Regions from separate parts of the Ornithinibacillus jepli genome, predicted to be linked through region 3. Evidence: riboswitches for the same ligand, from Rfam matches in the RefSeq annotation. Region 3 holds a riboswitch; each other region holds the start of a gene.
The links. Region 3 has a riboswitch for S-adenosylmethionine ahead of AB1K81_RS00800 (LLM class flavin-dependent oxidoreductase). Riboswitches for the same ligand answer to the same signal wherever they lie in the genome.

Region 1 (3,189 bases), on a different contig from region 3:
GTAATTTCACCATGGCTACGGTAGGCTTTTTTGTATTAGCATTTTCTCTTGCCTTTGCCAATACGGGCTTTTATACTTTTTACCAAAACAACATTCCGGTTGAGGTTATTGCCCGAATTAGCAGTATATACGGGTTTCTGGAGGCATTGTTAGTCATTGTTCTTACTTCTCTATTTGCTATAGGAGCACAAGTATTATCAATTAAGTTACTAGTAGCCTTGGGAGCCATTTTTATGTTGATACTAACCATAGCATTATTATGTATAAGTTTAGCACCGACTAAGCGCAAATATTATGAAGCGGCATCATGAACGAGAGAAATACACATTTTACCAACCTCGTTCTAGCGATTACAATGGGTTAAACGAGGAGTTATTAGCGGGAAAGATAGCCTGATAAAAGGAGGAAAATATTATGACAAGTGGAAGTAAAGAATTGTCATCTGAACAACGAGAAGGATTAATCAAAGTATTAGAAGCTAGATTTATAAAACATAAGCATCGTCACGAGGGGCTTGATTGGGCTCATGTTCAAGCAAAGCTAGAGGCAAATCCAGAAAAGCTATGGTCACTCCATGAAATGGAAAGAACTGGCGGTGAGCCAGATGTGGTCGGGTATGATGAAGAAAAGGATGAATACATCTTTTATGATTGTTCTCCGGAAAGTCCTAAGGGGCGAAGAAGTCTCTGTTACGATCGAGCGGCTCTAGAAGCAAGGAAAAAGCATAAGCCAGAAAATAGTGCTATCGATATGGCGGCTGATATGGGAATTGAAATTTTAACAGAGGAAGAATATCGAGAATTACAGAAACTGGAGACGTTTGATAAGAAAACGTCGACCTGGGTGAAAACACCGTCTGACATTCGAGCGCTTGGTGGGGCGTTGTTTTGTGATTATCGTTTTGGTCATGTTTTTGTCTATCATAATGGTGCGGATTCTTACTATGGTTCCAGGGGATTCCGAGGCTCACTTAGGGTTTAAGTAGTTTATAGGCGTGATTAAAATGAAGGGGCGGAATCCATTTGGATTTCTCCCCTTGCTAATAGTACATTACTGATTTACTAACGTAGCTTTACGTCTCTGGGAAGCATGGATTTTCTTCATTGCAAGTCTTGCTATAGGTTGAGCGATTACTAACTCAATCCAAAATGCTACACCAAAGTTTCTAAACCAACTTGGAAAGAAGTTTTGAAAAGGCAAAAGACTTATTTCTTTTGTACCAACCCAGTTTCCGATAATAGTTAGAAGTAATGATAATACAGTCACATTCAATAAAATCGTTAATAATACTCTCGCATTAAATCCATCGGTTTTTCCTACGAATTTTGGCATTAGTTGACCTACTAACGGACCAGCAACGAATTTCACCAATAAGACAACAATAATCCACATGATTGGAATAATTTTTAGAGTCTCCAAATAATTTTCCTTACTAAATCCGAGTTCCATACCTATGATAATGGGTGCAATCGTGTTAACGGAAATGATGGAAATAATTAATAAAAATATAATGCCTTCCTTTGGACTTTGAGGTAATCTATCTTCCTTATACATATTTTTTACCCTCCGAAATTAAAATTTCAGATGGTAGACGTATCTTGCGACATATATTTTTGGTCAAGTATTGGACCAATATCTCTACACACTGATTTCATTATTTTAGCATGTAATTTTACATGATTTCTAGACTTGTAATATTGTGGGATTTGTGAGCAAAATAACCCTTTAGCTATGAAGGAATGTAAAAACGTACAAAAAAGTAATTTTAAAAAAATGATTGACATATGTTTAAATAGGCACTATAGTATGTATCATAAACTTACAACTACATAAATTAAGAATTTTCTTCTTATCCAGAGAGACCGAGGGATCAGGCCCTATGACGTCTCGGCAGCGGGTTAATGTAAATTAACACTGTGCCAATTCCTGCAAATGTTTCACATTTGAAAGATGAGAAGGAAGTCGTTTCAATTTATATTTTGAGACCTTCCTTTTTTCTTTTGGATAAGAAAAAAGGAAGGTCTTTTTCCTTTTTACATAAATTTCAAGACAGGAGTGAGTCAAGTATATGATTGAATTTCGGAATATATCAAAAACGTTTAAAATTGGCAATCGAGAAGTAAATGCCGTTAAAGATGTTTCGCTTTCCATTCAAAAAGGCGAGATATTTGGAATTATTGGTTTTAGTGGAGCTGGAAAAAGTACTTTATTACGTCTGGTAAACCTATTGGAAACTCCTACGACTGGTGAAATTGAAGTGAACGGTGTAAATATCGGAACACTTTCCCAAAAAGAAGTGAGAAAGCTAAGAAGTGGAATCGGGATGATTTTTCAAAATTTTAATTTATTTGCTTCTAGAACCGTTGCGGGGAATGTAGCATATCCATTGAAACTTGCAGGTTGGTCTAAAAAGGATATCGATACAAGAGTCAATGAGCTACTTAGCTTTGTAGGTCTTACTGATAAGGCAAAGGATTACCCTGAACAATTATCAGGTGGTCAAAAGCAGCGGGTGGGGATTGCAAGAGCGCTTGCTACTTCACCTAATATCTTAATCTGTGACGAGGCAACATCGGCGCTAGACCCGGATACAACAAGTGAAATCCTTCGCCTTCTTAAAAAGGTAAATAAAGAACTGGGAATTACGATATTACTAATTACACATGAAATGCATGTTATACAAGAGATTTGTGACAAGGTAGCGGTAATGGAGAATGGAGAAGTGATTGAAACGGACTCTGTATTTAATGTATTTACGAATCCGCAGCATCTGACTACACAACGATTTATCCAATCCGTTCAGCAGGATAGACCGTCGGCTACCTTGTTGGAAGAATGGAAGAACAAGGGTGGAAAACATTTATATCGCGTTATCTTTAAAGGTGAAATTGCTAGTGATCCCGTCCTCTCTCGTGTGACAAGGAAATTTGGGGTAGATGTCAATATCGTGTATGGGTCTGTTCGAGAGCTTCAGGAGAAATTATATGGAAATCTGCTTGTATCGTTTGAAGGGGAAGAGGAAAATATTTCTTCGGTTCTTTCCGAGTTAACGAGAGATGTCATTGTAGAGGAGGTGAAGGTTAATGAAGGTTGATTGGAGTACGTTTTGGCCACGGATAGTGGAATCCACTGGTGAGACAATTTTAATGGTTGTCATGACCTTGATTCTAGGATCAATTCTTGGTATAA
Region 2 (3,189 bases), on a different contig from region 3:
GGGCTGGAATATTAAAACTAGAAAAAAGCTTAGAACTTGTAGTTATCAGTTCTAAGCTTTTTATACTTTATTTTGTTAGTTCTAATAACGCTTCTACTTTATCTGTTTTTTCCCACGGAAATTCTACATCAGTTCTTCCAAAATGCCCATAAGCAGCTGTTTGCTTGTAAATTGGATTTTGCAAGTCAAGCATACGAATAATGCCAGCAGGTCGTAGGTCAAAAATGTCTCGAACAGCATTTACTAGCTCTTCTTCACTGACTTCACCAGTACCGAATGTATTGATTGCAATGGAAACCGGTTCCGCTACTCCGATTGCATAGGCAAGTTGGACTTCACATGAATCAGCCAGTTTTGCTGCTACTATGTTTTTTGCTACGTAACGAGCAGCATATGCAGCTGAACGGTCAACTTTAGTTGGATCCTTACCACTAAACGCTCCTCCACCGTGGCGAGCATATCCACCATACGTATCTACAATAATTTTTCTTCCTGTTAATCCAGCATCCCCTTGTGGTCCACCAATCACAAAGCGTCCTGTCGGGTTAATAAAGTATTTTGTCTTCTCATCTAATAATTCAACTGGAACAACTGGCTTAATCACATGTTCCATTATGTCTTTTTCAATTTGTTCTAATGTGGCACTTTGTGAATGCTGGGTAGAGATAACAATTGTGTCTACACGAACTGGTTGATCTTCTTCATCATATTCAATGGTTACTTGTGTTTTTCCATCCGGACGAAGATAAGCAACAGTTCCATCTTTACGTACATCACTTAACCGTTTGGAAAGCTTATGAGCTAAGGAAATTGGTAATGGCATTAATTCTTTCGTTTCATTACATGCAAAACCAAACATTAATCCTTGGTCGCCAGCTCCGATTGCATCAATTTCGCTTTCTGTCATTTTGCCAAGCCGAGCTTCTAATGCCTTATTTACACCACTTGCAATATCCGGTGATTGCTCATCAATTGCAGTTAAAACCGCACAAGTATCAGCATCAAACCCATACTTTGCACGAGTATAACCAATATCTTTAATTGTTTGTCTAACAACTTGCGGAATATCCACATAAGTAGTTGTCGTAATTTCGCCAGCAACTAAGACTAACCCAGTTGTTACTGTAGTTTCACATGCAACTCTAGCTAATGGGTCCTTTTTTAATATTTCATCTAAAATAGCGTCCGAAATTTGGTCACATATTTTATCTGGGTGACCTTCTGTTACAGACTCAGAAGTAAATAATCGACGATTCTTAGCCATTAGGCTAAATCCTCCCTCTATATCTTTGGTACGGAACTCAAATATCTATCAGATAGTATATCCTTAATCAATAAAAAAAGCCTTTCCTTATTACATGAGGAAAGGGGTTACTAGCCTTTCGCTCTTATTGTTCAAGGAAATTTCCTTGCCTCAGGTTAGCACCTTTTCACCGTAGTGATGGTTGCCGGGCTTCACTGGGTCTGTCCCTCCACCGACTCTGAATAAGAGAGTATCCGCTCTATTGTAGATTAACTGAATCAATTGTCCTATGTCAACAGTATAATCCACTGTCACGAAACTTTAATAAAATAATACAATAAAAAATAAACAAATAGTATGGACTATTTAATTGAATGTGTTATACTAATAATTAATTTCAAGAAACAAATGTATTGAATCTCTTAAATAAAGGTAGGTAATTTTAATGAATACAGTAATGAAAACCTCATTATTGGAAGAACTTCTAACGCAGCAAAGTATAAAGAAAAATTTATCTGTTGCTCGATTAGTTGAAAAAGTACTTTCACGAAATGAAGGTATATTATCGAATACAGGTGCTGTACTCGCTACTACTGGAAAATATACTGGCCGTTCTCCAGAAGATAAGTTCATTGTAAAGGATTCCGTATCTGAAAGTAAAGTAGATTGGGGTAATGTAAACCAGCCAATCGAAGAAGAAATATTTGAAAAATTATACACAAAAGTAATTAATCATTTAAAACAAAAAGATGAGGTTTTTGTATTCGACGGTTACGCTGGAGCGGATAAAAACTATCAATTACCAATACAAGTTATTAATGAATTTGCATGGCATAATTTATTTGCGAAGCAATTATTTATTCGACCAACAAAAGAACAGCTAGCTTCTCATGATCCGTCCTTTACGGTAATCTCTGCGCCAACTTTCAAAGCAGATCCAAAAGTAGATGGGACAAATTCAGAAGCATTTATACTTATTTCCTTTAAACATAAAGTTATTTTAATCGGTGGTACAGAATATGCAGGAGAAATTAAAAAGTCTATTTTCTCTATCATGAACTTCTTATTACCAGAACAAAATATTCTGTCCATGCACTGCTCAGCAAACGTTGGTAATGAAGGTGATGTTGCGTTATTTTTCGGATTATCCGGAACAGGTAAAACAACGTTATCGGCAGATCCATATCGTAAACTTATTGGCGATGATGAGCATGCATGGAGTTCAAGCGGCGTGTTTAATATTGAAGGTGGTTGTTACGCTAAATGTATCAACCTATCCGAAGAAAAAGAACCACAAATATATAATGCAATCAAATTTGGTTCTGTATTAGAAAATGTCGTATTAGATGATGAATCAGGTAAACCGGATTATGATAATACATCCTTAACTGAAAACACCAGAGCTGCGTATCCATTAGAACATATTGATAACATTGTCAATCCAAGCATCGCAGGACATCCAAACACCATTATTTTCTTAACTGCAGATGCATCTGGTACGTTACCACCTATTAGCAAGCTATCTAAAGAACAGGCAATGTATCACTTCTTAAGTGGTTATACTAGTAAGCTAGCTGGTACTGAACGCGGAGTTACGGAACCTCAAGCAACATTCTCTGCTTGTTTCGGTGCACCTTTCCTTCCGTTATCACCAGCAACATATGCCACGATGTTAGGGGAAAAGATAGATTTATATAATACAAATGTATTTCTCATTAACACAGGATGGACTGGTGGATCTTATGGAGTTGGCAGCCGAATTAAACTTTCCTACACGAGAGCAATGGTTCATGCCGCATTAGAAGGGGAACTAAATAGTGTAGAAACGATTAAAGATGAAATATTCGGCTTAGATATCCCTGCTCATGTTGCAGGTGTACCCGACGAAGTACTCGTTCCTAAAAATACATGGGAAGATAAAGTAGCATATGAGGCTGCTGCTAAAG
Region 3 (3,189 bases):
AAAATATCGTCAGTTACAGCAACTACTGGCAAAATGTATAAAAAGAAAGAAAGTGAACCAACACAAACTAACGTATTGATAGTAATTACCTTTCCTAATTTAAAGTAGCCTAGAATTAGTAAAGGCAGGTTAAGAATAAATGTCAACAATCCTATATCCAATGGGGTGATTAATCCAATCAATATGGCAATACCACTAACGCCACTACTTAAAATACCAAAAGGGACTAGGAAGAAATTAAAGGCAAATGCAACAATTAAAGAACCGACTATGACGACTAAATTTTTCATGTTTTGAACTCTCCCTAGTGTTTACAATTTAGTTTAATGATCAACTTTTTAACGTACACTCGTGGTGTCTTATGTGAGTTTTACTAGTTCGCTAAAATAATCAAGCTGTTTTTTTGCCCTCTGTAATGTTTCCTCATTGATAATAGGCATTTTTTTCTGTTTATCAATATACTCATCCAATAAATAGAGACCTTTTAAATTATGCCCCTTTAATGTCGCTAATAATGGTTTAAGCGTATATTCAAGAGCTAAAAGATGTGAAGGACTTCCTCCGGTCATGATAGGAAGTATTGGCTTATGCTTTAAAGCATCCTGTGGTAAAAGATCAATCAATGCTTTTAAGACCCCAGAATATGCCCCCTTATAAACAGGTGATCCAATCAGGACACCGCGAGCGTTTTGGATTAATGCTATGATTTGTTTTATTTTTGGGTTGTTTACGTTCATTTCAAACAAATCTTGATAAGGTATATCTTTTACTGAAATATGGGTTACGGATAATTGCTTATCATTTAGAAGTGTCCCAAAATATTTTAATACCTGCTCTGAACCGGATAATTTGGCGGTGCTTCCAGATATCGTAATGATCTCACTCATACATGCTCATCCTTTCTTACTTTTCATGGTAGCTTAAGTTTTTACTTAGAAAAGCTCATAAAAAAATCCCTCATTCTTTGGATGAGAATAAAGGGATTTTACATAGTATGTTCATCTCTTATCTCTCAAGAATAATCTCGTCGGAATTAGCACCTTTCTGACTTAATTAGATCAGAGGTTGCTGAAGCTTCTTCGGGCCTGGTCCCTCGGCTTCTCTTGATAAGAAGTAGTTGTATATAATTATATTGTTATATTCTATTCGAATAAATCCTATCAGTCAAGTCGGAATTAATCTGTTGACAAGATACAAAGGATTACTTTATGATATAAAGCAATAATCAGATAATTTCATCTTATCCAGAGAGGTGGAGGGATATGGCCCTTTGAAGCCTCGGCAACAGGTTCTTTTAATTAGAATACTGTGCCAATTCCATCAAGCATATGCTTGGAAGATAGGAGAGTGCTACGTTATTTTTAGTATTAATCTCTTTTCCTATCTAGGAAAAGGGATTTTTTTATATTTTACAATCAAAACATAATAGGATGAGGAGGAATTTTATGAAATATGGTTTTTGGTTACCAATTTTTGGTGGGTGGTTACGGAATGTTAAAGAAGAAAATATGCCACCTACGTTTGAGTATGCAAAGAAAGTAATCCAATCTGCAGAAGAATGGGGCTATGATACAACCTTAATTGCTGAACTATACTTAAATGATATTAAAGGAACAGACAAGGATTCCCTAGAAGCATGGTCAACTGCAGCGGCCTTAGCAGCAGTTACCGAGAAAATTGAAATCATGACAGCTGTTCGCCCAATATATCATAACCCTGCCGTAACAGCAAAAATGGCCGCAAATATTGACCATATTAGTAATGGCCGTTTTACCTTAAATATTGTTTCAGGATGGTGGGTCGAAGAAGCAAAACAATATGGTGGGGATTTCACCGAACACGATGAGCGGTATGATCGTACAGAAGAGTTTATTGAGATTTTAAAAGGATTATGGACAGAAGATACGTTTTCCTATGACGGGAAATTCTATCAAATAGAAAATACCAAACTATCACCTAAACCAGTGCAGCGTCCTAATCCAATTTTATATGCGGGTGGTGAAAGTGAAAAAGGGAAACAAATTATTTCATCGCTTTGTGATGCCTATGTAATTCATGGACATACGGTAGAGGAGGCAAAAGTTAAGATTACAGACATGAAAAAGCGTCGAGAAGAAGCGGGGCGTGAACCTCTTGCAACTATTGGAATGGCCGCTTATGTCATTTGTCGCGATACGGAGGAAGAAGCACAGGAAGAATTAAAACGAATCACTACGGTAAAAGATTTAAGTGGTTATGCAGGGTTTAAAGATTTTACTTCTAAATCAGAGCTGGAACAACAAATCCAGTTACAAGATTATTCCGTATCCAATCGGGGAATCCGCCCTAATCTAGTAGGTACACCTGAGCAGATAGCGAAACAAATACTAGCTTTTGAGGAGGTAGGGGTAGATTTATTATTACTACAATGTTCCCCACAGCTAGAAGAACTCGAGCGTTTCTCCAAGCAAGTTATGCCAAAAGTAGAAGAATTACGCTCCGCATTAACAAAAAACTAAAGTAACGGGGGATTAAAGATGAGTAAAATATATGTCATACATGAGAATAGTGAATGGACAGAACATCTATTCAAGAGATTAGAAGAGTTAAATCTACCATATGAAGATTGGAATCTGGTAAATGGTACTGTCGACCTAGCTTCTGTTCCACCTGAGGGTGTCTTTTATAGTAGAATGAGTGCGTCTTCCCATACACGAGGACATCGGTTTGCCCCGGAGTTCACGAGCGCTGTTCTTTCTTGGTTGGAACACCATGGTAGGGTAGTCATTAATGGAAGTCGTGTCCTTCAGTTTGAGTTAAGTAAGGTCTTACAATATTTGGAGCTTGAGAAATTTGGAATTAAGACACCGAGAACGATTGCTGCAGTTGGAAAAGATGAAATTTTAAAAGCAGCCAAGGAGTTTGAAGGGAAGAAATTTATTACGAAGCATAATCGAGCAGGTAAAGGGCTTGGGGTACAACTTTTTACTTCTGTAGAAGCATTGCAACACTATGTGAAAGGGGAGAGCTTTGAGGAGCCAGTAGACGGAATAACATTGCTTCAGGACTATATTGAGTCTCCTGAGTCTTTTATTACACGCTGTGAGTTTATAGATGGAAAGTTTTTCTATGCTCTACGTGTCGACACTTCAGAAGGCTTTGAATTATGTCCTGCTGACGCATGTACCATTGATGATCTTTTTTGTCCTG
Region 4 (3,189 bases), 180 kb from region 3:
CTTTAATCGGATCTATTATTTCATCTGATAGAAAGGGCAGATGCGCTCCATGTGCACTATCCACAATAACCGCAATATCTCGTTCATGAGCAAGCTGGCAAATTTTCTCTAAATCACTCATGGACCCAAAATATGTTGGGTAGGTAATTAATAAAGCCTTTGCCTCTGGATGCTCCTGGATTGCTTTTTCAACACTGTTTATCGATACGCCATGTGATATACCAAAATGATAGTCTACCTCTGGTTGAATAAATACAGGTTTTGCACCACTTAAAATAATTCCATCCATTACAGATTTATGACCATTCCTTGGTACTAGTAAAGTATCACCCGGTTTACAAGTAGCCATAATCATAGTTTGGATGCCAACCGTTGTACCATTTACAAGAAAATAAGCATAATCTGCTCCAAAAGCATCTGCTGCTAATTCCTGGGCTTCTTTTATAACGGACTCGGGATGGCTTAACAAATCTAACTCCTTCATAGAGTTAACATCCATTCGCAACGCCATCTCACCTAGTACTTCTTTCAAAGGACTCATAGAAGAGCCCATTTTATGACCAGGTACATCAAAAGGAGTTACATCACGTTTAGCATATTGCACTAGTGCATCAAATAAAGGCATCTTATCTTGATTCAATATGGAAATTGGTCTCGCAACAAGTTCCTTCACGTTATTCATTAGCGGTAAACCCCAGCTAATTCAAACTTTGCTACTGCTTCTTGTAAATCAACTACTTTATCAGTTTTTTCCCAAGACACATTCAAGTCATGGCGTCCAAAATGTCCGTAGGCTGCCACTTGTTTAAACTGCGGTTTTCTAAGTTCCAGCATATTAATGATGCCGCTTGGAGTTAAATCAAATACTTCACGAATCGCCTTTAATATTCTTTCGTGCTCAACTGTTTCCGTACCGAAAGTATCAAGAGCAATACTGATTGGCTTACTTACACCAATTGCATAAGAAAGCTGAATTTCACAGCGTTCCGCTAATCCTGCTGCAACGATATTTTTTGCTACATAGCGTGCGGCATAAGCAGCAGAACGGTCAACTTTAGTACAGTCCTTACCAGAGAATGCCCCACCACCATGTTTAGCAGCTCCACCATAAGTGTCTACAATAATTTTTCTACCAGTTAATCCTGTATCACCATGAGGTCCACCAATTACAAAACGGCCAGTCGGATTAATTAACACTCGAAATTCTTCATTCATTCCATATTCACAAGCAGTTTGTTTAATAATGGATTCTGTCACAAATGCTTCAAATTTATCTTTATCAAAATCCTCATCATGTTGAATAGACATTAAAACTGTGTCAATTTTAGGCTGAATAGGATTAGTATAGTCAATGGTAACCTGTGATTTCATATCAGGACGAGCCCACGTAAACTCACCTGTTTTTCGTAGTTGAGATGCTCGTTTTACTAAAGTGTGAGCCATCTCGATTGCTAGTGGCATCATAGATTCTGTTTCATTCGTAGCATAACCAAACATAATCCCTTGGTCACCAGCACCTATTTCACTAATATCACTAGAAGTATCTACTCCCATCGCAATATCTGGAGATTGTGTATGAAGTAATACTTCTACATTACAAGTACTTCCATCAATTCCAAATCGATCATCTGTGTATCCAATCTCGATTAATGTATCTCGGACGATCTTTTCCACATTAAGATTTGCCTTAGTGGTTATCTCTCCACCAACAATTACTGTATTTGTTGTTGTAAATACTTCGCAGGCAACCCTTGAATATGGGTCCTGTGCTAATGCCGCATCAAGTACAGCATCCGAAATTTGATCGGCAATTTTATCAGGATGTCCTTCTGAAACGGACTCCGATGTAAATAAGATTTTTTCTGCCAATTTTAACCATCCCTTCCATTTTATTCATTTCAGGGCATAAAAAAAGCTCTCCTACAACCTAAGGAAAGCTTCGATTAATATCAGCTGCTATCCTCTTATTGTTCACAAAACGATATATGTTTTGCGCTCAGGTTGGGCACCCATATCTGATTTAGTTAATCAAACTGGTTTGCCACCGCATCTTAGACCCCTCGTCTCAGCGGCTATTAATAAGATAGACTTTTAATATGCAGGATTAATAGTAAGGCATATTACTCTATATGTCAATTTCTTTTTTTGTCGATATTTAGAGTAAATATTTCCAATTAAAATAGATACAGGTATATATACCTGTATCTATTTTAATTAGTTCGAATTTCTTGCCTAATAAATAAATAATAGGCAATCATGAAGCAGATTAGTGTTGCTGCTATTAGCCCAGTTAATTGAGGCCAGATTAATAGTAAGCTTTGTCCGAGTGGTAATGGACCAGCTAGAGCACCTACTGTTTGCTCCATTGTTAAAGGACCTAAAGTTCTTACTCCAGGTGATAATAGTGTAGTTGTAGATTCAGAGAATAGATAGCTTGGTGACAACCTATATAAATTTAAGATTGTCTCTTGCCGATTAATAGCCTCCTCCATACTAGATATGGACTCTGTATTTAAATAGCCTTTACTAATAAAATCTATGATCATATTATAAAAAATACTAAAGAAAATCCATACCGCTATACCAGATAGTGCTGAAGTAGCTGCTTGTTTAAAGCGTACAGAAAAGAGAATTCCTAAATTTAGCCAGAAAGCGATATATACAATACATAACACTAAAAAACATAGTATCCGGATAAACTCTTCGAAAGTTAATGGTAAGCCGATAATGAGGATTCCTAGTGCCATAACTAATAATCCAAGTGCAAAAAATAGCACCATATTTACTAATAGCGCCGCTACAAATTTGGCATTAATTACATAATCTCTTGGAATCGGTTGAGCCATTAACCTTGTTAGAGTACCCTTATTTCGCTCTGAATTAATAGCATCAAATCCTAATGCTACCCCTAACAATGGGCCTAGTATTGTTACGAATGTAATAAAAGGTGGTAATGTTCCATCTGATGTTGTAAATAATTTTAGAAATAGGTAAGAATGTTTAGCAAGTTCCTTCGCTTCATCCGACTGATCTAATGTATCCTTAATAGTTGTTATAGCAGTGTATAAAGAACCAAGGCAAGTTAACCCAATAATAATAAGTAGGATAATGATTCTCCAACTTCTTATATAGTCTGTAAATTCCTTTTGAACAATCGCACTGAAGACAGATTGTCTCTTATCCATCTTA

Region 1: linked by a shared signal. The riboswitch ahead of AB1K81_RS16870 (methionine ABC transporter ATP-binding protein) and the one ahead of AB1K81_RS00800 (LLM class flavin-dependent oxidoreductase) in region 3 are both predicted to bind S-adenosylmethionine.
Region 2: linked by a shared signal. The riboswitch ahead of metK (methionine adenosyltransferase) and the one ahead of AB1K81_RS00800 (LLM class flavin-dependent oxidoreductase) in region 3 are both predicted to bind S-adenosylmethionine.
Region 4: linked by a shared signal. The riboswitch ahead of metK (methionine adenosyltransferase) and the one ahead of AB1K81_RS00800 (LLM class flavin-dependent oxidoreductase) in region 3 are both predicted to bind S-adenosylmethionine.

The regions. Positions count from the first base shown of each region.
Region 1 covers NZ_JBFEGG010000006.1:66,045-69,233, reverse strand. Annotated here, with positions in the region: gene AB1K81_RS16885 (MFS transporter) at 1-311, shown strand, start outside; gene AB1K81_RS16880 (DUF4256 domain-containing protein) at 415-981, shown strand; gene AB1K81_RS16875 (hypothetical protein) at 1,051-1,554, opposite strand; SAM riboswitch class I at 1,847-1,957, shown strand; gene AB1K81_RS16870 (methionine ABC transporter ATP-binding protein) at 2,069-3,094, shown strand; gene AB1K81_RS16865 (methionine ABC transporter permease) at 3,084-3,189, shown strand, end outside.
Region 2 covers NZ_JBFEGG010000003.1:545,671-548,859, reverse strand. Annotated here, with positions in the region: gene AB1K81_RS14480 (gamma carbonic anhydrase) at 1-15, shown strand, start outside; gene metK (methionine adenosyltransferase) at 68-1,264, opposite strand; SAM riboswitch class I at 1,386-1,492, opposite strand; gene pckA (phosphoenolpyruvate carboxykinase (ATP)) at 1,689-3,189, shown strand, end outside.
Region 3 covers NZ_JBFEGG010000001.1:163,035-166,223, forward strand. Annotated here, with positions in the region: gene AB1K81_RS00790 (YitT family protein) at 1-290, opposite strand, end outside; gene ssuE (NADPH-dependent FMN reductase) at 360-887, opposite strand; SAM riboswitch class I at 1,003-1,113, opposite strand; SAM riboswitch class I at 1,238-1,346, shown strand; gene AB1K81_RS00800 (LLM class flavin-dependent oxidoreductase) at 1,446-2,498, shown strand; gene AB1K81_RS00805 (ATP-grasp domain-containing protein) at 2,517-3,189, shown strand, end outside.
Region 4 covers NZ_JBFEGG010000001.1:339,311-342,499, reverse strand. Annotated here, with positions in the region: gene AB1K81_RS01700 (aminotransferase class I/II-fold pyridoxal phosphate-dependent enzyme) at 1-682, opposite strand, end outside; gene metK (methionine adenosyltransferase) at 682-1,869, opposite strand; SAM riboswitch class I at 1,962-2,085, opposite strand; gene AB1K81_RS01690 (ABC transporter permease) at 2,211-3,185, opposite strand.